4 regions of the Lactobacillus sp. ESL0684 genome follow, and region 4 is predicted to be linked to each of the others. Evidence: riboswitches for the same ligand, from Rfam matches in the RefSeq annotation. Region 4 holds a riboswitch; each other region holds the start of a gene.
The links. A riboswitch is a leader RNA that binds a small molecule or an ion and turns the genes downstream of it on or off. The one in region 4 is predicted to bind thiamine pyrophosphate.
Positions count from the first base shown of each region.

Region 1 (7,429 bases), 360 kb from region 4:
CTTACGTTTGAAACTATTTACGGAGGTTTTCAAAGTGAAGTCAAAAAATAAGTGGTTAGCAGTCTTACTTGCCGGACTACTAAGTTTAGCAATTGGTTTGAACAGTAACATTAGTCAAACTGCAGCTAAAAAAGACGCTAATACCTTGAAGGTGGCCATGGAGGCAAATTACCAGCCTTACAACTGGACCCAAACCACCAAGGCTAATGGTGCAGTACCTATCAATGGTTCAAGTGCTTATGCTAACGGTTATGATGTCAAAATTGCAAAAATCATCGGTAAACAATTACACCGCAAAGTTGAAGTGGTTAAAACCGAATGGGACGGTCTTTTGCCCGCTTTAACTAGTGGTAAAGCTGACTTGATCATTGCCGGCATGAGTCCAACTCCACAACGTGAAAAAGCGATTAATTTTTCTAAGCCATATAAGCGCAGTACTTTCGTCGTAATTACTAAAGTCAACAGTAAATATGCTAACGCTAAAAGTTTAAACGACTTTAAAGGCGCCAAGTTAACGGCACAGCAAGGAACCTTCCACTACCAATTAATCAAACAATTAAAGGGTGCTAAAAGGCAACCAGCAATGCGTGACTTCGCAGCTATGCGGCAAAGTCTAATCTCTGGAACCATTGATGGCTATGTAGCAGAAGACACTGAATCGACCTCTTTCAAGCTAGTCGATCCTGATATTAAGGCAATCGCTGTTAGTAAAATGGCTGGTTTCCACGCAACTAAAGACGAATCAATTACTTCGATTGGGATTGCTAAGCCTAATAAAAAGCTGCTCAAAGACGTTAACCGCGTTTTAGCAACTATCCCAGAAGCTAAAAGAAACAAGTTGATGAATGAGGCCGTTAAACAGCAGCCTAAGAGTGATAAGTCTTCCAAGAAAGGGAAACACACAAACTGGTTCGTCTCCATGTGGCAAGAATACGGTGGCATGATTCTAAACGGAATTGGCATGACCTTGCTACTAGCTTCAGTCGGAACCATTGCTGGCTTCTTCATCGGTCTATTAGTTGGTATCATTAGAACTATCCCCACTCCAAAGTCACGACCAAAAAGATGGGGATTAAAATTTATTGACTGGCTACTTGCAGTCTATATCGAAATCTTTCGGGGTACTCCAATGATGGTGCAAGCTGCCGTTATCTACTATGGTATCGCCCAATTTTGGCACCTGAGCATTGACCGAACAGTTGCCGCATTAATTATTGTTTCTATTAATACTGGTGCCTACTTAGCTGAGATTATTCGCGGTGGGATTACTTCTACACCTGAGGGACAATTCGAAGCTGCTAGTGCACTGGGAATGACACACAACCAAAGAATGTGGCACATTATTTTACCGCAAGCAATCAAGAATTGTTTACCATCAATTACCAATGAATTTATCGTTAACATCAAGGATACCTCAGTCTTGAGTATCATTTCTGTTTCTGAGTTATTCTTCGTTGGTACCACAATTGCCAGTCAAACTTTCAAGTTCTTCCCAACTTACCTAACCATTTCAGCCATTTACCTAATCTTAACGTTCACAATTACCAGAATTTTCAACTTGATTGAAAAACGCTTGGCAGGAAGCAAGAACTATAATCTAATGGCTAATCAAGTGCAGGTCGGAACTAATAATGAAACAGAGGTCAAGAAATAATGACACAAGCAAACGAAACCATTTTAAGTTTAAAGCATATTAAGAAGTCTTTCGGCAATCATGAAGTGCTACGTGATATCTCCTTTGACATCAATAAAGGCGAAATCGCAACGATTATCGGCCCTTCCGGCGGTGGTAAATCAACTACCTTGCGGTGCATCAACTTACTAGAGGAGCCGAGTGCTGGTGAAATCGATTTTCACGGCAAAAATGTCCTAGCAGAAGACTATAATCGCAACATTTATCGGGCTAAAGTTGGCATGGTTTTCCAACAATTTGATTTATTTGAAAATAAAAATGTCTTAGCTAATTGCATGGTAGGTCAAGAGTTAGTCCTTAAAAGATCAAAAGAAGAGGCTAAGAAAATTGCCTTAGCTAATTTGGAAAAAGTCGGCATGGCAGAATACGTTGATGCTAGACCCAACCAATTATCCGGCGGTCAGCAACAACGAGTAGCCATCGCCCGAGCCATTTCCATGGATCCTGAGATTTTATTATTTGATGAGCCAACTTCTGCTCTTGATCCCGAGATGGTTGGCGAAGTTTTAAGTGTAATGAAGAACTTAGCCACAACAGGTTTAACGATGATTATCGTAACCCACGAAATGGCCTTTGCCCGCGACGTAGCCGATCAAGTCTTGTTCATCAGCGACGGTATCATCACAGAAGAAGGCAGCCCTGACCAGCTCTTTAATCATCCTCAAAATGACAAAACTACCAAGTTTTTGCGTAATTTCCAAAATAATTAAGCATCAAAAAAGCATCCTTATTGAATTAGGATGCTTTTTAAGTTAGCTAGATTTTTTGTTCAATGCGGTCAATCTTTACCTCAAGAATTTTTCTTAGCCAAGGAAATTTAGCTTTTAATTGGTCATAATGTTTGCCCTCAGCATAGAACTCACCTGTACCATAAATGTAAAAGCCAGCACCGGGGCCTGCTGTCCCCTCAACTTCCTTACTACCAACTGTAATTACTACATGATTATCTTCAGCAAAATCAGCTTCGATGCTATGCATTCCAGCTGCTGGTAAATATAGCTGGTTATCTTCCTGATCAATTGTAATGTATGACATCCAAGTATTAACGATTCCCGCTGGCTGGGCGTTAAGGGCAATAATCGTCGCCGGGCCCTCATGCTTCATTACTTCTAAAAATTTCTGATCCATTTGTAATCCCCTTTGCTTAATAAAAATGTATTCCTAGCTTAGTGCTAAATTTAACTACTTTCAATTTATTAGCTCCTGGCATGATCAGACTAATCTTATTTAAATGAGATTATTATTGTATTCTCTACCAAAAGCCGCTATAATGATGGCAACAACACGAGGGGTGCTGATAAGCTGAGATTAAACCCTTTGAACCTGTAAGTTAACACTTACGCTAGGAACGTGTCACTCTAATTGAGCTTTGGCACCCAACGTGCCAAGGCTTTTTATTATTACCGAATTTAACGGAGAGAAATATTATGCAATTAGAATTATTAGAGCAATTACGGGTAGCTAACCCAGTTATTTTAAATGAAAGCAACTTTGTAACCGTCCAAGACGTTGCCAATGGTTTAAATGCACTGGGAGCTTCACCAATTATGAGTAAAGAAATTAATGAGACTGCCGAAATGGTCAAGATGGCTAATGCAGTGCAGATCAACTTAGGTACTATGACGCAAACAGAACTTGCTCACATGCAAAAAATGGGACAATTGGCTGAGCAACAGCAAAAACCAATTGTACTGGATCCAGTTGCCGTTGGTGCCGTTAATTATCGTCTTGAAGCTGCAGAACAACTGCTAAAAGAATTTCAAGTAAATATTATCCGCGGCAATGCTGGCGAAATTGCCGCCTTGGGCAACTTTAATTGGCAAGCTAAGGGCATCGATGCCGGTTCTGGTACAGGAGACTTAGACGAAATCACCAAACAAGTTGCTCAAAAATATCACTGTGTAGTCATTACTAGCGGTGCCGTCGATACCATTAGTGACGGACAACAAGTCGCTCACGTTTATAATGGTAGCCCACTCTTCCAAGCCCACGTTGGTTCTGGTGACATGCTATCTAGCATTGTTGCAGCTTTTGCGGCGGTATGTGACAACCTCTTTGAAGCAGCCGAGACTGCTACACTAGTTTTTGCTGCCACGGGAGAATTACTAGTTAACCAACAACCCGATCTCGGACCCGGAACTTTTGGCATTAAATTAATTGATGCTTTAGCTAAAGTGCAGGTTCCCGACCTAGTAAAAATTGCTAAATTTGATTAAGAAAGGCAAATATTATGGTAGAAAAAATTAATTCATTTCCCCAAGTACTAACGATTGCAGGTACAGATTCAAGTGGCGGGGCAGGTGTTATGGCCGACTTAAAAACCTTTCAAATGCAGCAAGTTTTTGGCACCGCGGTAATTGTAGCCGTTACTGCTCAAAATACTTTAGGCGTACAAGCTACCCACCTCTTACCATTAGAAATGATTGACGCACAGTGTGCGGCCTTAGCTGATGATTTAGATATTCGCGCCTGCAAAACTGGTATGCTAGGCGATGCCGAACATGTTCACCAAGTTGCAGTAAACTTACAAAAATACGACTTCGGCCCAGTTACTGTTGATCCAGTAATGGTAGCCAAAGGCGGTGCCCAATTGCTCAGCGATGAAGCTGTTGAAACAGTCAAAAAAGAACTATTGCCATTAGCCACTCTAGTAACCCCTAACTTACCCGAAGCAGAAGTTTTAACTGGGATGAAAATCACTAGTGAACAACAATATCCTGATGTAGCCCATACTTTACAAGACATGGGCGTTAAGAACGTCATCATCAAGGGCGGTCACATGGACAATGAAGATGTGCGTGACTATACTTTGCTGGCAGACGGTACTAGCTTTTGGACTAGTAGCAAGCGCACCCATACCAAGCGCACTCACGGAACTGGTGATACCCTAGCTGCTGCCATTACTTCCCAGTTAGCCTTAGGCCAAGACCTAACTAATGCAATTAAAATAGCCAAGAAGTATGTCACAGCAACCATCGAGCACACGATCCAAGTAGGCCACGATCATGGCCCACTTAATCATTGGGCCAAGCAATTTTAGGAGTATTTCATGAAAAAGTTTAATTCTAACATTTTACAAGCCTATTTTATTTGTGGCAGTCAAGATATTCCACAAGGACAAAGTCTAATTAAGATAGTTGAAACGGCATTAAAATCCGGCATCACTGCCTTTCAGTTTCGTGATAAAGGTACTAATTCGACCTTAAAGGAAACTGATCGTTTACCAATGGCCCAACATTTGCATGAGCTTTGTCAGGCATATCAAGTACCATTCTTTATAGATGACGATCTTGCATTAGCTAAAAAAGTTAATGCAGAAGGAATTCATGTCGGTCAAAGTGATACTGCAATCGAGCAGGTAGTTGCTGAAGTAGCCGGGCAGATGCTAATCGGCTATTCTTGTTCCAACTCCACTCAAATTAAGCAAGCTAACCAAATTGCTGACATCGATTATTACGGTAGCGGCCCCATCTTTGCCACTAAATCCAAAAGTGATGCTGATCCAGAAATTGGCATTGCTGGTTTAGCCACGCTAGTCAATAAGAGTACCCGACCAATTGTGGCAATTGGCGGTATTAAAGAAACGGAGCTGCCTGCCATTGCCCAGACTGGTGCAGCTGGTGCAGCCGTTATTTCAATGATTGCCCAAAGTAATAATATTGCCAAAACTGTTGCCACAATGAACAATGCGCCTTGGCACAAGTAATGCAAAACATAAAAACTTCCAGTTGTTGATTACTTCTGGAAGTTTTTTTAATTAAACGAATTAATTTTTTCGATCTTCAATGATTCCAAAAATAATTTGTAAAATCAGGCTGACATTCCAATAAAAAATTGACATAGTAACTATTACTGTAAATGCTTCGACTTTGAAATTAGCATATAACAAAGCAAAGATAACAGCCACTATCAACACAATATTATCCAGCCACTTGAGTACACGCGCATCGGCTACGTTACCAACATATCGATCACGTTCATCATCTTCAAACTCATCTCTGTGGCCCTTTTTAATATCTTGGGCGTTAATATGATAGCCAAGGGCCATGAAGAAACCAAGCGCCGCTAAAATAAAATTTTTTAGCTGATGAGCCCAGCCATCACTAAAAAAGATGGCTGCTAGTTCGATTAAGCCCAGTAATAAAAAGAATACTTCGCAAATAGCACTTTTAATTAGTTTCTTCCTCATTTTTCTTCTCCCAAATAATCCTGTAAGCAAAAGAGTTCTTCAATGCTAAGCTTGAAAATACGAGCAAGTTTATATGCCAACACTAACGATGGCTTATATCTTTCTTTTTCAATCGAAATAATCGTCCGACTACTCACATTAACCTTTTCTGCCAATTCTTCTTGAGTTAGATTATGTTCTAATCGTAATTTTTTTACTAAATTTGGCATCGTTTCACCTTATTTAATCACATATATGAAGCTCACTTCATGCTATAAAAATCGAAATAAAAAGTCAAGTTATATAATGGGTTTTAAAAATTCAAAATTACTTTATTTAAGATTAAAAAAGTCCTGATAGCAATTAAACTACCAGGACTTTTTAGTCTAGAAACTTTTATTTAATTTTACTTAGAGCATCTTTAACGGCCGCTTTTAAGCCTCTTGTGGTGTTAGATGCACCAGAAACGGCATCAACATCAACCGTATTAGCTTTAACCATCGCTTGTGGCAATTCCTTGATCGCCTTAAGCCCGTAATCATCTGATTCCGCTTGTTTTAAGACTTCAACATTTTTGATATTCTTTTGCTGATCCACAGTTACGCGAACCACAATTTCATCACCCATACCTTGATCAGATTTGCCTAAGTATTGATTAGGACCAACAGCATACTTTTCTGATTTAAGATCTGAAGATAGTGGTTGATGACCAATATGCTGTTCATGATCTGCTGTTTCTGCAGAAATATCTTCAACATCATCTTTAGGATGAGCCGCATTTTGACCAGCAATCTTACCAAAGATTAAACAATCAGCTAAGTCAGAGCCACCTTGGTATAGATTAGCCATATTACTACCTAATTCTCCTGCACCATACAAGTGTGGAATCGGTTGATGATCAGGATCAAGTATCTCAGCCCGTGCGTTACGTCTTGGTCCAGCCTCAGACCAACCAATAGTTTGCACCAATGGCGTAGCATAATATGGACCAGTAGCAGAAAACTCTGTTAAAGTTTCAGGTGCGCGATGAAAGGCATAGTCAGTACCCTTTTGCGCAAAGAAGTTAAACTCATCAATAGTAGTTTGTAACTTTTCGGCAGTAACCCCCATTTTGTCGGCTAATTCCGCCACAGTATCAGCCTTAATTACCGAGTTTAATGCCTTATTATCAGGGAAGTCTTTCAATTCACTAATCTTATCGTATTGCTTTTGATCAAATACAAAGTATGGCTTAATCGGATTAAGTGGCTTGTACCAAGAACCATGATTTTCAACATAGCCTTCACGAGCTGCTTGGTCTTCTTTGAAATAACGTGTACCATCATCACCAACTGTAAAAATACTACCAGTATAAAAGACTGGATTACCCATATAAAATGGCGCACGCTTCATCCCTGGTTCGTAAAAGGCAAAACTCTGTTGCATCCCCCCAGCAGCATACATTGACATATGCCACATATCAGCACCTGCTTCATGGGCTAAATCGATTCCTTTACCTTGATTATAAAGTGTCCCTAAAGGAATTAATTTATAAGAACCAATGTAATCTTGAATTTTCTCTGGATTGT
Region 1 is NZ_CP113941.1:1,776,692-1,784,120, forward strand. Features, by position in the region: gene OZX56_RS08680 (ABC transporter substrate-binding protein/permease) at 35-1,654, shown strand; gene OZX56_RS08685 (amino acid ABC transporter ATP-binding protein) at 1,654-2,403, shown strand; gene OZX56_RS08690 (pyridoxamine 5'-phosphate oxidase family protein) at 2,450-2,821, opposite strand; TPP riboswitch at 2,971-3,059, shown strand; gene thiM (hydroxyethylthiazole kinase) at 3,121-3,909, shown strand; gene thiD (bifunctional hydroxymethylpyrimidine kinase/phosphomethylpyrimidine kinase) at 3,924-4,733, shown strand; gene thiE (thiamine phosphate synthase) at 4,743-5,399, shown strand; gene OZX56_RS08710 (hypothetical protein) at 5,460-5,882, opposite strand; gene OZX56_RS08715 (helix-turn-helix transcriptional regulator) at 5,879-6,091, opposite strand; gene OZX56_RS08720 (FAD-binding protein) at 6,258-7,429, opposite strand, start outside.
Region 1: linked by a shared signal. The riboswitch ahead of thiM (hydroxyethylthiazole kinase) and the one ahead of OZX56_RS06900 (ECF transporter S component) in region 4 are both predicted to bind thiamine pyrophosphate.

Region 2 (7,429 bases), 650 kb from region 4:
ACTTGACCAAGCTTACCGTCATAATAAATTGAAGAAATCGGTGCCCGCCAATCATAAATTAAAAAATGATTATCAGGATCGGCAAAAGACCCTAGACCAATATAAATCGTCTCAGGTTTTTCACTGCCTTCTTTAAAGTCAACTCGCGCAAAAAATGGCTTTTGCTCGAGGCGATTAACTGTACCTAATTGTTTAGCAGATTGCTGCCAAGCATTTTCCCGTTCATCTAGTAATTGCTGTTGCTGATGAATAGACAATGCCGTTTCCATCGAAGTCGAATAGCCATCGTAATCTAATTTAACATCGTCAAAAAAATGTGAATTAAGATTCCTTGCCTCACCTTCAGCAGACTTAATTGCCGAAGTTAATTCTAACTTCTTTTGTTTAATCATCTTTAACAGATAGTCAAGATGTTGCTGCTCAAACTGTTTATCATCTGTCGCTTTTGTCATAAAGTCACCTATTTTCAAAACTTGCATTCCATTTTAACATGAATTTGCAGTTATATATAATATCTCGAGCTGATTTATAAAGTTTAATAATAATTCATGAAAAAGTTAATTTTTTCTTCTATAATAACAAGTGTTGGAGGATAACTAATCAATGAAAAAACCGCTAAAATTTTGGCGTAAATTCATATATGCCATAATCGCTGCCTTAACCTTTACTAGTACCGCAACTGCTCTTGAGCCTGATAATTCACAGTCAAGTTTCCCAGATGAAATCGTTGCAGCTAAAAAAGCTAAGAAGTCTAAAAAGGTCAAGAAAAAGAGCAAAACCAAAACTACTAAAAATAAAAGTAAAAATTGTCACTGGAAAAAGCCAACTGCAACAGTTTATCTTGACCTAAATGATGACCCCGAATTAGTTGATGCTAGCAATGAGGCAATTAAAGCATGGAATGATACCAATGCTTTTACTTTTAAAAAGAGCAAGCAAAAAAAGTCTCAAATTACGATTGAACCAATGTTTGATTCTGAAACAGACGCGGCAGGACAAACCCAAGTTACCTATAATCCCAAAAACAAGCTCATTGCTAAAGCCAAAATTCAGTTAAATACTTTCTACCTGTATAATTTGATATACGGCTATACTCACCAAAGAATTGTCAACACAGTTGAACACGAGTTGGGCCACGCGATCGGGCTTGATCACAACCAAGGCAAATCTGTCATGTATCCATCAGGTTCGCTATATGATATTCAGCCAATTGATGTCAAAAACGTTAACAAAATCTATCAGAAAAAATAATTGGAGCAAATCATGAAAAGAATCTATATCGTACGCCATGGACAAACTTATATTAATCGCTACAACAAAATGCAAGGTTGGTGCGATACTCCGTTAACCCAAAAAGGTATTACTGGCGCTGAGCAAGCTGGTGAAACACTACGGGATGTCCCTTTTGATATTGCTTTATCAAGTGATTTAAAACGGGCTAGTGACACTTGTGACATTATTATTGAACATAATCAAAATCATGATGAATTGCAGCATATAGCTAGTCCATATTTTCGTGAGCAATTTTATGGATACTTTGAAGGAATGGATAGTGACATGGCTTGGCAAATGATTGGTGGGCCTCATGGTTACCAGAATCATTATGACTTGTTAAAAAACGAATCAATCGACACTGCCAAAGATTGGCTTAAAGAAGCCGATCCGTTTCATGATGCCGAAAATGCTGCAGAATATTGGGCACGACTTGATAAGGGATTTAAATTAATTAGTGAGCTGGATGGTGCTGAAAATATTCTATTGGTAACTCATGGATTTACTATTCGTAGCATTGCAGCACGTTACAGTAATTTCGATATTAGTGTCAGCCCACGCAATGCCTCGATTACCATGATGACAATGACTAACCAAAAAATGGAAGTTACTTCTTACAATAAAATGGAACTATAACCATTAACATTTTATTTTTTATAGAGTACAATAAAGTTAAAATAAAACAAAAAAGTCTATGGGGTGCCCGTTATATTGGCTGAGATGATACTCATAAACCTGATCTAGATAATACTAGCGCAAGGGATAGACTAACTTGAAAAGTCCTTTGCACAATCTGCGCAGAGGACTTTTTTATACTACCAAGGAGTAAACGATGACTAACCAAGGAAAACAAACTGAAAAATTAACAATTCTAGCAATTATGATTGCGCTAGACGTAGCTTTATCACCACTTTTTCGAGTCGAAGGGATGGCTCCTATGTCAAGTGTCATCAACGTAATTGGCGCAACTATGTTAGGCCCAGTTTATGTCACCATTATGGCAACCATGTGTGGCATTATCCGCATGCTAATTTTAGGTATTCCACCGCTAGCTCTGACTGGAGCAATTTTTGGCGCACTCCTTGCTGGTATTTGCTATAAAATAACTGGCAAACTTTGGGCCGCCTGTCTAGGCGAAATCTTTGGTACTGGCATTATTGGTTCTCTACTATCTTTTCCAGTAATGGTTTGGTTCACGGGTAGTGCCAATAATCTGTACTGGTTCGTTTACACGCCTAGATTTATTGGTGCAGCCCTAATCGGTTCAACGGTTGCTGCCATCATCATGCTAAAGCTTGGTAAAATCAAGCAATTTCAAAAGGTACAAAAATTATTTTTTTAGATAAATAACCAAAAATAGCATTCCCGCTCAATCTTTCTTGATTTGCCAGGAATGCTATTTTTTACTACTTTTTTAATTAATCATCTTTTGAGTGTCTTTCACCAATTTGAAATTCTGCTTGATGTTCAAACATATACTCAACTGACATTGGTTCGTCTCCAGTCAATTTTTTAAAGTCATCTGTATAAGAACTCATTTTACCCATTCGCACAGCTTTAGAAAATGAAACCATTCCATCTGATGAAAACGGTGCTTCAGAATCTTTTTTAAATTTACCAGAAGTATTTCTTGGAACTCCCATTGCATCAAAAAGTTGATAATTTTCTTCATCAGTAATTTCTTGATACTTAATATTATTACCGGTGACCTTATTAGCAATCGCAACAAAATCACTGATAGTCATCAGATCCTTACCATTAATATTCAAAATTTTATGATGCAAATCGTCAGCTAATGTAGCATAAGCAACCGCTTTGGCACAATCTTTACGTGAAATATACGCCATCTTACCGTCACCTTGACTATTAGCTAAATCCTTACCTTGTTTTACAAAAGTAAAGTAATTGGTAACCATCGCTTCTGCATATTGCGAATTACGTAAGATAATATAGTCTAACCCACTCTTTTGAATATAGTCTTCAGTATAAGCATGATCAATCTTTTCAATACTTGGATTGGTTGGATCGCCAGCGTTAACTAATGAAGTATAAACAATCTTGGAAACACCAGCTTCTTTAGCAGCATCGATTACATTTTTGTGTGCCCGTTGTCTTTTTTCCCCTACAAAAGGCATCGAAATTAGTGCCAAGACATCTCCGCCAGCAAATTTTTCGGCTAAACCATCACTAGAATTAAAATCTGCTTGACGAGTTTCAATTCCTTGATCAGCAAAGTTTTGCAATACTTGTTCATTATAGCCACAAAAGATCAAGTTCTCTTTGTCACTAAGTTTCAATAAATTCTTAGCAGCTTGACCACCTAAATTACCATCAACACCTGTTAAAATTATTTTGTTCATGTTTTCCTCCTATTTAGCAATCGCTTACAGTTTATGTGATTTTAAGAGCAAAGTCTAATATGAATATTTAATACAGTAACACTTTTTCTTATGAAAGCTGTATTGTAAAGTTGCTAAGTAGCTTAACTATTACAAAAATACCAAGGTTAATTTTCAGACAAAAAAAGTAGTTAGAACTAACATAGTCGTCTAACTACTTTTTTAAATTATTCAATTATTTTATAAATCATTGGATAAGGTTTAGCTTCATCCGCAATCTCAATGCAGTCATAAAGCATTTCTTTAATGTCAGTAACATCTTCACGATTAGCATGAATAGTTAACAAGGATTCGCCGGCTTCAACGCGATCGCCGACTTTTTTATTAAGTTCAATACCGACACCATAGTCAAGTGCATCATCGGCCTTTTGACGACCACCACCAAGTTTCATGCTGGCAATTCCAACTTCATCAGCCGTTAATTGTGCTACATAACCACTAGTTTTAGCAGGTAGAGCAATTTGATATTTAGCATGTGGCATTACACTATAATCATCAATTACTGACCCATCTCCGCCTTGAGCAACTACCATGGCTTTAAAGCGATCTAGAGCCGAACCATCAGCAATTGTCTGTTCAAGCAACTTTCTTGCCTTATCAGTTGTCTTAGCTTTACCACCTAAAACAACCATATGACTACCAAGAGTTAAAACCAATTCGAGTAAGTCCTGCGGTCCATTACCTTTAAGAACGTCAAGTGTTTCTTCAATTTCTAAGGTATTGCCCACCTTGTTACCTAGTGGTTGGTTCATGTCAGAAATTAGTGCCATGCACTTCATACCAACACCCTTACCGATTTCTACCAATGCGTGCGCCAATTCCTCAGCCTCTGGCAAAGTCTTCATAAAGGCACCAGAACCAGTCTTAACGTCGATAACCAAAGCATCTGTTCCAGAGGCAATTTTCTTACTCATGATTGAGCTAGCAATCAAGGGAATTGAATCAACTGTGTCGGTTACATCCCGGAGCGCATAAATCTTTTTATCAGCGGGCGCAATATTCCCAGTTGCACCAATAATTGCCAACTTTTCTTGTTTAACTTGATCAATAAACGCTTGCTCACTAATTTCAACTTGATAACCCGGAATTGCTTCTAGCTTATCAAGCGTACCACCTGTATGGCCTAATCCGCGCCCAGAAATCATGGGTACAGGAATGCCCACGGCAGCTACCATAGCAGCTAACGGCAAGCTGACTTTATCACCAACGCCACCTGTTGAGTGCTTATCAACCTTAATTCCAGGAATTTCAGACAAATCCAAGTGATCTCCAGAATTCATCATATCTAGAGTCAAAGTTGCTCGTTCATGATCAGTCATATTATTAAAGTAAATGGTCATTAGCAACGCACTAGTCTGATAATCAGGGATTGTGCCATTAACAACACCATCTACAAAAAACTGAATTTCTTCATCTGTTAGTTCATGACCGTTTCTTTTTTTGTCAATTATGTCTACCATTCGCATAGTATTCACCTCATTATTGATAGGTGAGTAATTCCTGTGCAATTGCTTGATCCAAAATAAACTCGTTAGCGTAGCCTGCTTTAATGACCGCATAGACTGTCGGTGCCTTTAAGATGCCGCTGGCAATCAAAACAGAATGGGCTTTAGTCTTAAGATCGGCTAACTCAATCCCAACTGTACGATCATTCAATTCACGACTAACAATCTCACCATTACTATCAATAAAGCGAGAAACAATGTCACCAACTGCATCTTGTTGCAGGGCCTGCTTTTGTGCATTGTTGAAATATCCCAGTTGAAAGAGCAACGCGTCTTTACGAACAGTTCCTACACTAAAAATAGCAATATTAGCCTTGCGACCAAGCTTCAAGGTATTCTCAATAAACTGGTCTTGTTCGACAATTTCCTTAGTTAACTTATTGTCAAAAAATGGCGGTAATGGTAAGAAATGAGCCGACGCATCTAGAGCATTAGCCAGCTCTGTCACACTCTCGTCAGCATAAGTTTCTTCATTATTGATATTTACTCCACCCTTAAGCTGGACAACAGACACATCAGGAACAGAATGCTTTTCTAGTTGCGAGGTAACCATATGAATCGTTTGCCCCCAGCCAAGACCGATAATATCGTGTGGCTTAACCAACTGAGTCAGATACTGTGCAGCATATGCACCAACACCTTTAATCGCAGTCAATTCACCATTAAAGTTATTAGGCACAACCAAAATCTTGCACTTAAACTTTTCAGATAATTGTTCGCTAAGATTAGTAGTATTGACTAAGGGATTACTAATTTCAATTTTGACCACACCAGCTTCACGTGCAAGTTTCAACAGCCGCGAAACCGTTGGTCTGGAAATACCCATATCACGAGCTATTTCCGTTTGTCCTAAGTTATCTTCATAATAAAGCCGTGCAACTGCTGCACTCTGGGTTAGTTTTCTCTTATCATATTTTTCAGGCATTGGCTATCTCCACCATAATTGACAAAATACATTCTTCAATGAACTATTCAAATTATTGAACTTAATCAAGTTTACCATAATCTAGTTGGGAATTAATCTCTGCCTTTTAATATACCACAGACGCTTATCTAGTAATGTCTACGCCATTTATAATTTCAGTTACCTAAACCTTGGATCTTATTTGTAAAAGAATTACTCTAATTATTTTTTATTTTAAATCTGCCAAAAAGCTGGTACCAACACCATTACCTTCAACCCCAAAGTTATCCAGAACTGTTGCACCAAAGTCAGAAAAAGTATCTCTAATACCTAAACTATTTGGATTCTGCATACTTGGTGAATATGCTAGTAACGGTACATATTCTCTAGTATGATCGGTACCCTTATACGTCGGGTCGTTACCATGGTCAGCCGTAATTAGCAATAAGTCGTCATCATTTAGATTATTAATGACTTTGCTTAAACGTTCATCAAGTTCCATTAAGGCTTGACCATCTCCTACAGTATTGCGACGATGACCATACATTGCATCAAAATCAACCAAATTGATGAAACAAAAGCCAGTAAAGTCTTCTTGCATCACGTGATCGACATGATCCATGCCATCCATGTTACTTTCGTTATGAAAGTTTTCATCAATTCCGTGACCTGAGAAGATATCCATTGTCTTACCAACAGCGATTGTCTTATAACCCGCAGCTTGCAGATGATCTAACACCGTCTTACCGCTTGGTTCCAAAGTAAAATCATGCCGATTAGCAGTTCTAGTAAAATGACCTTTACCACTACCGACGTAAGGCCGAGCAATGATTCGACCAACCATATATTCTGGTCCATTAACTAGACTTCTGGCATAACGCGAAATCCGATACAATTCTTCAACCGGAATTACATCTTCATGTGCAGCAATTTGTAAAACTGAATCACCAGAAGTATAGATGATTAAGTCACCAGTTTCCATTTGGTGTTCACCAAGCTCATCAATAATCTTAGTTCCAGATTCTGGACGATTACCGACAATTTTACGACCGGAAAACTTGGATATTTTATCTAGCAAATCGTCTGGAAAGCCATTAGGAAAGAAACTAAGCTCTTGCATTACAGGCATTTCCATCATTTCCCAGTGACCGTCAAGACTATCTTTACCAACTGAAACTTCTTTCATCTTACCGTAAGCACCGATTGGCCTAGCCTGCACAGGCACACCTGCAATAGGAGTATCACGTAAATTAGATAAACCTAACTTAGCAAAATTAGGTAATTTTAGTTCACCTTTAAAATACTCACCGATATGACCTAAAGTGTCAGCACCAACATCATCAAAATCA
Region 2 is NZ_CP113941.1:176,311-183,739, reverse strand. Features, by position in the region: gene helD (RNA polymerase recycling motor HelD) at 1-452, opposite strand, end outside; gene OZX56_RS00860 (matrixin family metalloprotease) at 604-1,251, shown strand; gene OZX56_RS00855 (histidine phosphatase family protein) at 1,264-1,908, shown strand; TPP riboswitch at 1,958-2,052, shown strand; gene thiW (energy coupling factor transporter S component ThiW) at 2,105-2,614, shown strand; gene OZX56_RS00845 (NAD(P)H-binding protein) at 2,691-3,632, opposite strand; gene OZX56_RS00840 (pyrimidine-nucleoside phosphorylase) at 3,839-5,137, opposite strand; gene OZX56_RS00835 (sugar-binding transcriptional regulator) at 5,151-6,101, opposite strand; gene OZX56_RS00830 (phosphopentomutase) at 6,310-7,429, opposite strand, start outside.
Region 2: linked by a shared signal. The riboswitch ahead of thiW (energy coupling factor transporter S component ThiW) and the one ahead of OZX56_RS06900 (ECF transporter S component) in region 4 are both predicted to bind thiamine pyrophosphate.

Region 3 (7,429 bases), 570 kb from region 4:
CTTTGACCTCGCTCCAGGCACAGATCACAAACACTAGTCAGTTTAGGATTTATTAATCCTTCCTGCTTAAAATGAACGGAATTCATGCGTAAGCCGCATGCACTGCATTGGAATTTCACTTAGGTCTCCTTTGATAGTGTTAATTATTTATCTTAATTCTACTCAAGTTAAACAAATAAAAAAAGCCGCATTACTTTCGTAAGTCGACTTTTATTTTTTATAGATTTGGAACAAACTACTTAGTTTCGTCTGCTTTAGCCTTGTTCAAGAAAGAAACAACAGCTGCAACGTGAGCAACACGCTTCTTAGCGTTCTTCTTGTTCTTAGGTCTTTGGTTTGGTTCACAACCAGTGTTGTAATTTTCACCTTTACGCATAGTACTATACTTCCTTTCAGATTTTCGAAAATCTCACTTAGTTTACCATGTTAAAGCTTTCTAGGCAAGATTTAACCGATTTTAATAAGTAAGATCCAGCAGAAAGTAGGATTTCAAAAAAATAACCTGCCGTAATTGCAGATTATTTATAAAGTTACATCTTTTTAAACTAGCAAGTCTTACCCTCTTGCATATCTTTAGCAGTTACTGCCGATGGTTCATATTCATTAATCGAAACTGCACCGTCAATTACGCCACTGTCATCAGCTAAATTCAACGTAGCATCTTTTTCATCAACAACTAAATCGTTGCCTAAAAATTGCATCTCAGCCGGACTAGTATATAGGTCAAGACCAGCATTATTGGTTACCTTTATTGTGAAAGCTGGATCTTTGGCAGCTAAAATAACAAATTGAAAATTAGCTCCAATTGAGCAGGTACCACCAACTTTAGAATATTCATTAGAACCGTCATTTAACGTTAGTAAAACCACCTGACCAGCTTGAACACGTCTGTTAAGCTTCTTTTCGGCAGCTGGCTTTAAATTCATTTGAACATTATCCATAACTAAATCCCCCTTATCTTTAACTACTAACTAAAGTATAGTATATAATAATATAGGAAAGCAAAGTTCTTGTTTATTAGCCAGACTTCATTATGATTACAAATTTATTATTGCATACAGCAAAAAAAAAGCTCAAAATAGAAGTAATGACTTTAGATGATTGTAACTTGCGAAAGGGGACATTTTATGACCGTCTTGAAAAAAATCGCTAACGACAGAATCTTACAAATTACTGCTGTAGTAACTATAATCAGCCTTTTTTTTGCTAGACCGCGGCTCGAGGACATTAACTTACACACGATATTTTCGGTAGCCGCGATGCTAGTCATTATTCAAATATATGCCTACTTGCATGTTTTGGACGTGCTGGCGTATAAATTAACGAGTATTGCAGATAACACACGTAAACTAAATATTCTATTTACGCTATTAGCTATTATTGCTGGGATGTTTTTAGGTAACGACATAACAGCGCTTACACTAATTCCATTATATCTCAATATTGCCAAAAAGTATAATTTACCGCAAATATTGCCTGTTACCTTAATTGGTATGGGAGCAAACATTGGAGCGGCATTTACGCCTTGGGGTAATCCACATAACATCTTTTTAGTCAGTAAATATTCAGTCAGTGCCCTAAAATTCTTTTCTTGGTCGCTGCCTTATCTGATTGCTTCGTTAATTATTGCCTTTATTATTTTTCACTTTATTCCTCGTAAACAGATTCCAATTCAAAAAACTACACCAGTTAAAATAAGTGTTCGGCCAACAATCATCACTACAATGGTTTTTGCCTTTTTCTTTTTGGGCGTTTTTAAGGTGGTTAATGTAGCTTGGCCAATGATAGCTGCCATCATTTTGGCACTATTAATCAATCCTAAGATACTACTTAGAGTTGATTATGCTTTATTGCTAACTTTTACCTGTTTCTTTATTTTTATTAGTGATATCCAACAGATTCCGGTCATTGTGACCTTAATTCACACCATGATTAATTCAGAGGGGTCAACTTATCTTACCTCGATTGTTTCTAGCCAGATTATTAGTAATGTGCCAGCTACGATTTTAGTTGGGAAGTTCACGCCGTACGCTGAAGCCCTATTTTTGGGATCAAATATTGGTGGCTTTGGCTCGCCAATTGGTTCAATGGCGAACATGTTAGTTCTAAAAACCTTTACTGAAAATGGGACAGTTTCAAAAGGTGAATTCTTTAAGAAATGGCTATTGATGCAAATCGCTGGTTTAGTTATCTTAACAATTATCGGAGGAATTTTATTACTCATTTAAAACCAGTTCGTTACTATTTCCAAAAAAAGCAGAAGTTAGTTATAATTAGATTAAGCTAGATTAAAAGGAGAAAAATATGTCACCATTAATGTGGATAATTCTAATTATCATTATTCTGTTAGTTGCTATCTATATTACCAGCTATAATTCACTACAAAAATCTAAGGTATATACTGATGAATCTTGGAGTCAAATTGACGTGCAGCTAAAGCGGCGTAATGATTTAATTCCCAATCTTGTAGAAACCACTAAAGGCTATGCTAAACATGAAAAAAGTACTTTAGCCGAAGTGGTGCAATTACGGAATCAATTGACTGCGATTCCTAGTGATGACCGGGCGCAAGCGTTAAAGGTATCAAACCAGATTTCAGATGCGCTGAAATCAGTTTTTGCTTTACAGGAAAATTATCCTGATTTAAAAGCCAACCAAAACTTCATGAAACTACAAGAAGAATTGACCAATACCGAAAATAAAATTGCTTATTCTCGGCAACTTTATAATTCTTCAGCTGCCCTTTATGATCAAAAGCTATTAACTTTTCCATCTAATATGGTTGCGCGAATTCATGGCTTCCAAAAAGTCGATTATTTGCAAACAAGTGAAGCTGAAAAAGAAGCACCTAAAGTTAAGTTTTAATAATAGGATCAACCATGCTATTTCAACAAATCGCCAGTAATAAGCGTAAAACAGGCTTGATTATGGTGTTATTCATAATTATTCTTGCTTTAGTTGGTTCAGGATTAGGCTATCTTTTTGGTGGGACACCTTGGAGCGGTTTAATCCTTGCCCTAATTGTTAGTGCAATCTATCTATTGATAGTTATGCATGATCCTGCAAATATGGTAATGAACCTTAATCATGCCCAAGAAGTTCACGAATCAGACAATCCAGAATTATGGCATATTGTACAAGATATGGCCTTAGTGGGTCGCGTGCCAATGCCGCGAGTTTTTATTATTAATGATCCTAGCCCTAATGCTTTTGCGACTGGTCGTGATCCCGAGCACAGCGCTATTGCAGTCACTCAAGGTTTATTAACCATGATGAATCGTGAAGAGCTCGAGGGAGTTCTAGGTCATGAAGTTTCACACATTCGAAACTATGATATTCGCCTTTCAACCGTAGCTACTGTTTTAGTGGGCGTTATTTCCTATATTTCAGGTATTGCTAGTCGTTACATCTGGTGGTTTGATGATGATCGCGACAATGACGATCATGATGACAACAAGGCGGTTTTAATATTTAAAATTATTGCAATTTTATTTGTGTTAATTCTCGGTCCATTGTGTGCCAGTCTGGCCCAAATGGCGTTATCACGTAATCGCGAATATTTAGCCGATGCTTCATCAGTTGAACTAACCCGAAATCCACAGGGACTAATTTCTGCTTTAACTAAGATTGAACACAGTGAGCCAATGCAACAGGCTGATCCAAGCAGTCGTGGATTATATATTGAGAATCCATTACATAAGAAAAACTTATTTGACAGCCATCCAGCAACTGCAGACCGAATTAAGCGACTAGAAAAAATGTAATTTTTCACTGCCCGACCAGAGAACTTATTCTTTGATCGGTTTTTTAGTGCAACAAAAATAGCGATTCTGACCGAATCACCATTGATACTATTCTATTTTAAATTAATATTAGCTTGTCTAAATAACTCCGACCTCATCTGAACCGGTGTTTGATGATAATATTCATTAAACTTCTTATAAAAAAAGGATTTTCCTTGATATCCCACTAAAGTGATAATTTCCTTAACCGAGATATCTGGTCGGGCTAGCAAATTACGGGCTTCTTGCATCCTTCGCTCATCAACATGTTCGACAAAACTCTTCCCCGTTTTTTGTTTAACTAGGCTTGAAAAATAATTAGGATTTAAGCCAAAATGTTTGGCTGCTTCTGCTAAAGTAATATCAGCAAAATTGGCATCAATATAGCGATCAAGTTCTGTTCCGGCAAATTCCATAGTTGTTGCTGGTGCAGCGTTCAAGTCTTGCTTTCTGATAGTAGTAATCAACAACAATTTTAATTCGGCCGCAATAATTTCTTTAGCAAATAAATTTGCTTGTAGATATTCATCAATTATTTTATTTATTAATTGAACTGGTTCTGATAATTCAGTATTTTTAAGATATAAAAATCGCTGTTGTTCCAATTTCTGTTCCAACTGCTTGATAATTTCCCGCTCTGACGCAGTACGCGAACCAGTATTTCCTGGGAAATACTGCCCTAGCTTTTGTAAACTAAATTCTAGTTTAACCAATACCCCACTATTTGTTTGCTGTTGTATCTCATATTCACACTTATTCAACAAAAAAAGCATATTTCCCGGCTTGAGCCGATATTCATAGTTATCGACCTTAATTTTTATTTCACCTGCTGCCACATAAAGCAGTTGATAGCTGCTTGCTTGATAACGATGGACACCAGTATTATGATTTTCAAGCAAAATTGTAAATAGGTCAAAATTTTTATTTCCTGAATTTAACCGTAACTCATTGGTATCTGCTGTAGTTGCATGCAAAATACTGAGTAAATATTGTTCCAGTTTAACTACTGCCATGATTTCACCACCTAATCTTAGTTTATTTTCATAGTTCAATTATATAACAAAAAAGCAGTTTAATGATGAAAAACTAGACAAAGGACATTTTTTCTTGTACAATTTAGCCAAACAACATCGGGGTGCCGTTTGGCTGAGAAGATACCCATTGAACCTGCTATGGCTAATACCAGCGAAGGGAAAATTAACGTTTTTGCGTCGTCGAGTTTTTCCTTGACGACTTTTTATTTGGTGAAAAAATGTCAATCACAACTAACAATCTCTGTTTTTCATATAATCAAAATACCAAAATTCTTAATCAAATTAATTTAACAATCCCAACAGCTAAATTTTCGCTTTTAATTGGACCAACTGGCTGTGGTAAATCAACTATTTTAAAAATTCTTGCTGGTTTGTATCCTAAATACGCTGGTCAAACTACTGGAAACGTTGATCTTGATGGATTACAAGCCGGCATGATGTTTCAACACGCTGGTGAACAGTTTACTATGGCCACACCTCGTGAAGAAATCATCTTTGCACTTGAAAATTTACAAGTCTCTCCTGAACAATATTCCCAGCGATTGGCTCACGGTGTAGAATTTACCCAAATTAAGCAGCTACTTGATCAAAAGATTAATACTATGTCAGGCGGTGAACAACAACGGGTTGCCCTCGCTGTTTTGGTCGCAATGGACCTTGACCTTTTTCTATTAGACGAGCCTTTTGCCAGTTGTGATCCTGAAGCACGCAGATTTCTAATTGACAAGCTCGGACAATTACAAACTCAGGGTAAAACTATTATTGTTAGTGACCACCTATTAAACGATTATGCCGGCATTTGCGATTATCTCTTTCAATTCAAAAATGGTACAATCACTAAACTATCTGATCATGAAAAAGACCAGCTGTTGACACAGGGGCAGACTGCTGCCTCCTACTGCTTCGCTGTCCCAAATAACAAGGCTGCTTGTTTCACCTTAACTAATGTCCAAATTGCTCACAAGCGACTGCTATTACAACAACCTGAGCTTAAAATTGCTGCTGGAAAAACAACTCTCATTACTGGGGCTAACGGTACTGGTAAAACTTCATTATTTAATGCACTCACCAAGATGATCCCTTACATTGGCAGTATTGCATATTATGATCAGGAGATTAGCAAGTTAAGCGCTCGAAAATACTTGCTTAACGTGGCACAAGTTTTTCAAAATGCCACGGATCAATTCTTAAGTGTCACAGTTGCCGACGAAATTGCTTTGAGTAAAAAACAAGGATTAAATCCATTCTTTACCTCTGAAAAAATCAATCAAACATTGAACTATCTTGATTTAGACCAGCACCTAGATCAAGTTGTTTACACACTTTCGGGAGGTCAACAAAAGAAACTACAAATCTTTTTAATGCTACTAACTAATCAAGACGTATTGCTATTTGACGAACCATTAAGTGGATTAGATGAAGCCTCCAGTAAAAAAGTTGTCCAGCTCATGCAAGAAAGTCAGCAAGCTCGCCACCAAACCTTTTTAATTATCAGTCATGATTTACATAACTTAGCCCCTTGGTGCGACTATCATCTAGTCTTGCAACATCAGCATTTGAGCTATTCTACTAAGTGAGGTCAATCATGAATCCTAGTTTCAAATTTATTTTAGCGTTAATTATTTCTATCGAAATCTCCATCAAGGTCAGTCTAACCACTAACTTACTAATTATTTTATTTTGTATTGGTTACTTGTTAGTTCACCACACTACGATAAAAAAACTGCTAACTTTGCTACTTGCACCATTAATTGCTGCTATCACCGTTTTTGCTACTTTATACTGGTTTACCACCCAGCCAAATCTTAATAATGCTTTGAGCCTATCAAGTCGAATTTATGTTTATACGCTCTCGATTGCCTGTGTTAGCTGCAATACTAGTGCTGAATCATTGGCACGTTCATTTGAACAAAATTTTAAGCTGCCAAGCAAATTTGCTTATGGTGTGCTAGCTGCTCTTAATATTATCCCTTTAATGAAGCATGCGGTTAAACAAATCCGAACTGCTGGTATGATGCGCGGTGTTTATCTGAGTTTTTGGTCACCAGTACTTTATTTTAAAGCCATTCTGGTTGCCCTTAATTCAGCCGATAATTTGGCCCAAGGAATGGAATCACATGGATACCGCGAAGGCGGTCAGCGTTCTATAATTGCGCCAATCACAGTTAAACGCAGTGATTGGTTATGGAGTATACTTTTACTCTGTTTAACGAACCTCTTCCTCTTTACATTGAAATAAGCAAAAAGACAACAGTTTAATTCCTGCTGTCTTTTTGCTAGTTATTAACCTTTTAATCCCGTGACTGCTTTTGTCCCCATTCTCTATTTTCCTTAACAAAGATCTGCAATAAATCTACAGCCTCCATCTTCTTTCGGAAAAATAGTGGTAACTCTGCAATTACCAGTTGGTCCACTTCTGCTACACTACGATACTTCGGATTAGTTATGGCAGCTTCAAGATTGTCTAAATAAAAGTATTCAAAAAATACTTCTTGCTTATCATAAGTTGTATACCAATAAGCCCAAACAACAAAATTACCACAATTAGAAATATCATCAGCCAAGTTGTTAGCCAACCCAACATAATCAAAGTCAGAATACTTATCTACCATA
Region 3 is NZ_CP113941.1:93,371-100,799, reverse strand. Features, by position in the region: gene OZX56_RS00490 (HNH endonuclease signature motif containing protein) at 1-119, opposite strand, end outside; gene OZX56_RS00485 (hypothetical protein) at 236-376, opposite strand; gene OZX56_RS00480 (iron-sulfur cluster biosynthesis family protein) at 546-941, opposite strand; gene OZX56_RS00475 (SLC13 family permease) at 1,128-2,228, shown strand; gene OZX56_RS00470 (LemA family protein) at 2,305-2,865, shown strand; gene htpX (zinc metalloprotease HtpX) at 2,880-3,764, shown strand; gene OZX56_RS00460 (helix-turn-helix transcriptional regulator) at 3,857-4,795, opposite strand; TPP riboswitch at 4,904-4,993, shown strand; gene OZX56_RS00455 (ABC transporter ATP-binding protein) at 5,035-6,393, shown strand; gene OZX56_RS00450 (energy-coupling factor transporter transmembrane component T) at 6,402-7,055, shown strand; gene OZX56_RS00445 (hypothetical protein) at 7,108-7,428, opposite strand.
Region 3: linked by a shared signal. The riboswitch ahead of OZX56_RS00455 (ABC transporter ATP-binding protein) and the one ahead of OZX56_RS06900 (ECF transporter S component) in region 4 are both predicted to bind thiamine pyrophosphate.

Region 4 (7,429 bases):
AGTTCCCCAGAAGAAAGAATCTCCAATCCCACTTAGCGGTCCCATTAAGGCTACTTTGATATTATTAATCGAACTTTCATCAAAGTCAGGATCAGTTGCATTCTGTTCTTCCATTGCAATCGAAATACCTAATGGAAATGTGCTCAACCACGGTGTAACGTTAAAAAATTCCAAATGACGCTTATACGCACTACTCAGCTTATCTTTGCTATTTTTATAAATTTTTTCTAGAGCCGGTACCATGGCATAGGTATAACCCATATTCATTTGCCGTTCATAGTTCCAGGACCATTCCACAGTAAATGAACGCCAAAAAGTTTTCATCAAATCCTTTTTAGTTAGAATTTTAGAACTCTTCATCTTCATAATTGATACCTCCATTATCTGAATCTTCTGTATTTGTACCTGCTACAGCCGTGGCACTTTGATCTGTGTTAACAAGTGCTTTACCCTTAAATGCTGAATAGCCTGTCAATACTAATGCTAGACAAGCACCAAAAATTGCCACTCCTGTAACTGGAACTTTTAGATAAACAGCCAGTGCAAAGCCAAGGATAAAGAAAGTAACATTATTCTTATTGACCATCATCTTCAATAACAATGCAAAACCATAAGCTGGTAATAAACCTGTTGCGATTCCTAGACCATCAATTACAAACTTAGGGATAACAGCTAAAACCTGCTTAATTACTGGACTACCAAGCAAATAAGAAATTCCCACAACTAAACCAATTGGTAGGTTAATTGAGAAAAAGCCACCCCAATTACTCATTCGGCCAATACCTTTTCCATTTGCTTCATCTCCATATTTATCTGCCTTATGCACAAAGAATGGCAAAATAAAGATAAAACAAAGGTTTTTAATTACTAAAACCAAAGAAGCGATTGGAATTCCCAAGGTTAAAGCCACAGCAGTACTTTTTCCTGCATTTAACGCAAAAGCCGTACCTAAGACACTACCCGAGATAATCTCCGGCGGAATTGAAGCACCAATTGAAAATGAACCAACAAATGCTAATTCTAAAGTTGCTCCCATGATGATTCCTTGGTGCAAATTACCCAAAACTAAACCTGTTAATGTACACGTAACAAGTGGCCTTGATAACATTGATGAACCTAAAAAGTATTCTCCATTTCCTAGCATTGCAATCAAGGCTAAGATCAAGGCGATTAAATATTTATTCATAATTTACCTCTCAATTTATTTATGAAATTCTCGCTTTTCTTCGCTAGGAACTTGTTGAATCCAGACATCAACGCCATCGTTTTGCAGATTGACTAATTGTTCAGCCTCAGTATCAGTCAAGTTGATAGTTTTAGAATAATTTTTGGTTCCTTCACGAGGTTTGGTACCCCCTAAATTAAGACCTTTGATTTTCCCCTGAGTACCTTTTATTAACTTTGCTGCATCAGCTACTGATTCAACTACAATCAACATTTTATATTTATCAGTAATTCCTGAGTTAATTGCTTCAATACTTTCGGCAACACTCTTCATTACTAGTTTGGCATTGTCAGGTTTAGCTAAACGGATAGCTGATTTGCGAAAATCATCTTTGGCGACACTATCGTTAACAACAAAGATGGTATCGGCATCCAAACTATAAAACCAAGAAACTGCAACTTGGCCATGAACTAAACGGTGGTCCACTCTTACAAGTTTAATCATGTTATATTTCCTCCATTAATTAAAATCAATTGAATATTCAGTATTTAATGCATCTTGCATTCGATATTCAATAGCAACATTTTTCTTATCAGCTGTTGAAAAAAGATTAGTTATCTTAAAAATTGGTGATCCAATTTTTAAGTTCAACTGCTTACTACTTTCAGCTGATGCCTCAACCAACTGAAAATCTTGATATACATTTTCAAGATTAAATTTACCTGAATTTACGACCTCAATGATGGGCGTCACCTTCAGACAAGCTGGATCAAAACCTGGGAAATTATCCAATGGCAATAATAATTTTTCAAAGGATTTTCCATGGCTTGATAATGTTTTAAATGATACGTAATACAGTAATTCATTAGCTGAGATTCCTAATATATCTGCATAATAAGGGCCAACTAACCGTAAATAAGTATCCTTAAATTTAACTTTATCTGATGATTCAAGATAAGTTGGTCTGATGATACCCGTCATATTCAGAATATTTTGCTTTGAAATAGTAGGCCTTACAAATAAACCACTTCCTTTTTTACGAACTACCTTTTGTTCACTTACTAACTGATCAATTGCTTTACGAATAGTTGTGCGACTTACACCATAAATTTGTTGTAGTTCATTTTCATTAGGTAAACTATTTCCTGGAGAATAAAAACCATTGGCAATTTTGTGATTAAGATCAAAATAAACATTTTTAAATAGCATCTTAATCCTCCTGATAATCAAAAATATTATTAGCAGTGAAATAGTATTTAAACTGTTTACCAATTAAATATTGCCTGGTACATTCAAGTGGACGATCATCAGCTTGATAATTAAAACTTTCAATTTGATAAAGAGGCTCACCGTCTTTAACTTGCAACGCCTTAGCCAACCTATCATCTGCTAAAATACACGTGATATCCTCTTTACCATATGTTGGTACAGCATTATATTCATCACATAAAATCTGATAAAGTGATAAGTTAGTAAAATCCACCTTTTCCAAAGCTGGAAATTCCGCTTTATTAAAGTATGTAATTTCATAACTTAGAGGCTTATCCCTGTTGCAGTGAATTCTTTCTATCTTTAATAATTGACTTGTCTTTGACCCAAAAAAGTTTTGCAATTGTTTGGTGACCTGAACACTGCTTGTCGACAAATGCTTTATCTTAACATTTTGATTTCCTAACTCGGCAGTCATTGACTGCATCCCCAGCATATTAATATCGATCTTTTTATTTACTTCAATTCCTGAGCGTTGTTTAACAGACACTACACCTTCGTCTTGAAGGTGACGCAAAGCATGTTGAACAGCACTTCTGCTAATTCCAAGCTTATCAGCAATTTCTCTTTGACTTGGTAAATCTTCTTGCTTATCAATGGAACTAACCAGATGCTGCAAATATTCTTCTACTTGTATACTAGGAGATATCTCTCTAAATTCTGTTATATTCCCTCACTCCTTTGGTCTTATTTTCATAAAACTTATATTTAAAATATTGAATATTCAAAAATTTATACAGTTTAATAGCTATGTAAATAAAATTTAAAAGATAAGTTTTGTTTTTTTAATACCAGATATAATAGTAATCGCTTTCAAAAAATATGTCAACGCTTTTTTATAAAAAAGTCTATTTTTGATAAATTAAATTACCGATTAATCTTGGTTTCAGCACATTTTTACTTTAACTATCATACAAACTAAAGTAGAATATTATTGATAAAGAAGGAGCGTCTTAGATGTCTAAAATTGAAAAACCTGTCGTGATTGGCATAACTGGTGGATCTGGTAGTGGTAAAACTACTATTGCCCATAAAATAGTTGAACAAATGGCTGAAAATGAGCACGTCTTGATTATGACTCAAGATTCGTATTACAAGGATAATGCTAATATTTCAATGGCTGAACGCATGAAAATTAACTACGATCATCCTGATGCCTTCGATATCCCACTACTAAAAAAGCAGATCAACGATTTGCTTAACTATCAGGCAATCGAAATGCCAATCTACAACTTTAAAGATCATACTAGAAGCAAAGAAACCATTCACATTGAACCTGCAGATATCATTATTCTTGAAGGAATTTTAGTTTTAGCTAGCGCAGATATTCGCGATCTGATGGATATTAAGGTTTATGTCGATACAGACGATGATATTCGCTTTATTCGCCGATTAGAACGCGATATTAAAGAACGTGGACGCTCAATCGACTCAGTAATTGAACAATATTTGCAGACCGTTAAGCCGATGTATCATCAGTTTATTGAACCAACTAAACGCTATGCCAATATCATTATTCCTGAAGGTGGGGAAAATGATGTCGCCATCGACATGCTGACAACCAAAGTACACGCTGTCTTAAATCGAAAATAAAAAAGTTGAGTTTTTACGCTCAACTTTTTTATTAACGAATTTTTGCATAATATTTAAATTATCTTTGGCTTTAACGCCTTATCGAAAAGATTGGTAATTAATTTAACTAGAACGCCATCAAATACCAAAGCCGAAATCATGTTAGTAATGAACATTGTAATTTGTAAAGTCATACTGTATTTGTTCCAACCATATAAAAAGTAAGTTGGGACAAATGACCCCAGTCCGGCAAAAAAAGCGCCAATCAAGACACTAGTCCAAGAAAATTTTTGATAACGTTCTTTTTTAGGAAAAAAACCAATCTCATTAGTTGCTCCTTGAACTATTCCAGAAATAACTGTAATGGGTCCCCACTGGCCCCCAATTGCCATTTCAACAACTGCAGCTAATGTTTCACCAATTGTTCCGGAACCACTTGTAGGGACAAAATACATTGCTAATGGTGCCGCCATGAGCCATAGGCCAGCAAATACTGTATCTGTCACTGGGGCAAAACCTGTTGGCAGTAAAGCCATTTTAACCAGGTTATACGCCCAATTAAAGCCATAAGTATAAACTACCCCCATAATAATACCAATTAAGGCAATCAAAATTATTGATTTAACATTCCATTTTGATGATCTGGTAAACATAAAAATACTCCTAGCCCTTCTTAAAAAAGTCAACTAGGAGTACAATAATGCTTAATTATTAAACACTTCCCTAACGCAGGTATTATCCTGTTCAGGTTCCAAGGGTTTTTCTCAGCTATTAAGCACCCCTAGTGACATACTATCTTTTCGTACAGTATACCACAGGTGAGTTCATTACGATAAGGAGAAGGAAAAATGACTGAAATTCCAACAAGAATTAAAAATTACGAAAACATGGGCATTGGTTTGTTTATTCATTGGGGGCTATATTCACAGCTTGCTAAAGGTGAATGGACTGAATATATTCATCAACATGATCAAGTTGAATACGAAAAACTAATCAATTCCTTTGCGGCAGACAATTTCGATGCTGATAAAATTGTCCTTGCTGCTAAACAGATGGGCGCCAAATATATCGTCCTAACTACTAAGCATCACGAAGGCTTCTTCTTATACGACACTAAATGCTTATCAACATTTGACGCAATACATAGTTTAGCTCACCGTGATTTGATTAAAGAATTTGTAAATGCCTGTAATAAATATGATATTAAACCATTTTTCTATATGGCAACTTATGATTGGCACTCGCCTCTTTATCAGAATAACTTTAATGATTACCTTGATTACTTATTGAATTCAGTCAAAATATTATGTCAAAATTATGGACCAATTGGCGGATTTTGGTTTGATGGTGATTGGGATAAAAAAGACGCAAATTGGAAACATTCACGACTTTACGGTATGATTCGCAAATACCAACCTGAAGCTATCATTATCAATAATACCGGTCTTAAAGAACGTGGCCAAATTAGTAATTCAGAGATTGACGTTGTAACTTACGAACGAGAAACACCTAGCCAAGTCAATCACGGCTTTGATGATAAGTATGTAGCCGGTGAAGCTTCAATTACTATGAACAAACACTGGGGATTTGCCAAAAATGATTTAGATTTTAAGTCCGGTAAAGAATTAATAGAAAACATTGTGCATTGTCGCGGCATTGGTGCCAATATTTTGCTCAACATTGGACTTACTGGTAGCGGCAAAATTCCTGAAATAAATCATGCTATCATGCAGCAAATAGGTAATTGGACAGAGATGGCCAGTGAAGCTATCTATAAAACCCGACCTGAGGCCGGGGTCCAAGCAAATGGTAATCAAAAAGATTTGGTACTTGGCAATGACAAAAATAAGTATCTGTTTATTCATGACTTAGAAATCGTCGGTAACGACAACGTGGTACTGGGCGGAGAAGGAAATACTTTGCGGTCTTTTGAAGGTTTCTTCAAAGAAATAAAAGCTATCAGCTGGTTAGACAACGGAGAAAAGCTATCATTTATGCAAGAACCAAAAAACGGTACATTAACTATTAATGCTTCTGGTTATGTCTATGGTAGCGATTGGTGTGTTCGCATCGCAAAAGTTACCTTTAAATAATACTTCAACTTTACCAACTAAAAAGCTCGCTAAATATTTCAAAAAGAAATTTAGCGAGCTCTTTTATATTAAATTATACTTTATCTTCCTTAGTGGTACCTTGTTTATCCTTGCGGTGCATAAAGGTTTTAATATTGCGATCAAATGAGTTTAAAAAAACAATACATCCAAAAACAAACACTGCCCCTATCAAAGTTAAACCAATAGAATTCTTACAATAAATGATTCCAAATGCTAATAACAAAATGCTAAGTAATCCTACTAGAACACTATAAATTTTATGTCCAGCAAGATAAACTTGGCTAACCACTTTATTCGCAAGCAAAAAGATAATTAACAAGCCAATAATTAATAAAAATGTTTGCCACATTTAATTTTTCCTTTGGTTACTTAGACTCAAAATTAAATTTTGTCCAAGGACGTAAATATTTTAGTAGTGATAATTCATCAGCCTTAATCGCCCCAACCTTATTCTTTCTTTTATCACTATGTGGTTGTAAAACTACTTGTAGTTCATTCTTATAGACACCAAAATCATCATTACAAATTAGAATGTCCCCTACTTCAAATTCACTATCATTATCATGAGCTGGATTATCATCATGATATTTAACTCGTGGTTGAGTTGAACGTGCAACTAAGGAATTACTATCGCCGCGACGAAAATGATTCTCAGTTAATAAAATTTTTTGTTCTACTTCACTAATATCCTTAACCATTTCTACGTCAAGAGTTAATTTATATCTATCTAATTCACTAAGACTGCGCAATTCAGCTTCACTAGCATACGAATTGCCAATGATGACATCATCAATTAGATTACTCATAAATAGGGACTTAGCTTGAACTTCAACTGGTAAATACCGGTCCGATTCCCGCGTAGGTAAACCATCATTGACATCCCAAGGACCATGAGTTCCGCATTGACTAGAAACAAACGCTGCTGTATGAATACCATGTTTTTTGAAGTTTTTACTACATTCAATAAAGAAGTCATCATCTAAACCGCAACCAACTTGTGGATAAAAGTTATGACAACCGTAAATAAACGGTTCGTTTGCTTCGTAACTCAAAATATTATCTAAATACCCGGTGTTATTACTCATATTCAATTCTATAATCATATGTTCAGGATTATAAGACAAAGCGGCTTCAGTCATCCCATCAAATCCCTCATCTAATCTGATGGCAGAAGCACCTAATTCTTCAAAAAATGAAAGATCAGTATATGAGGCACCTAGTTGTTTAAAAATCCGTGGCGACACATCAAGTGTAGTACTAAAACCATGCTTATTACCAAACTTAATAATATGTTGGAACTTTTTCTTAG
Region 4 is NZ_CP113941.1:1,417,133-1,424,561, forward strand. Features, by position in the region: gene OZX56_RS06870 (PTS system mannose/fructose/sorbose family transporter subunit IID) at 1-360, opposite strand, end outside; gene OZX56_RS06875 (PTS sugar transporter subunit IIC) at 347-1,186, opposite strand; gene OZX56_RS06880 (PTS sugar transporter subunit IIB) at 1,202-1,669, opposite strand; gene OZX56_RS06885 (GntR family transcriptional regulator) at 1,685-2,374, opposite strand; gene OZX56_RS06890 (GntR family transcriptional regulator) at 2,376-3,053, opposite strand; gene udk (uridine kinase) at 3,392-4,027, shown strand; gene OZX56_RS06900 (ECF transporter S component) at 4,081-4,659, opposite strand; TPP riboswitch at 4,710-4,799, opposite strand; gene OZX56_RS06905 (alpha-L-fucosidase) at 4,855-6,099, shown strand; gene OZX56_RS06910 (hypothetical protein) at 6,173-6,469, opposite strand; gene OZX56_RS06915 (MupG family TIM beta-alpha barrel fold protein) at 6,486-7,429, opposite strand, start outside.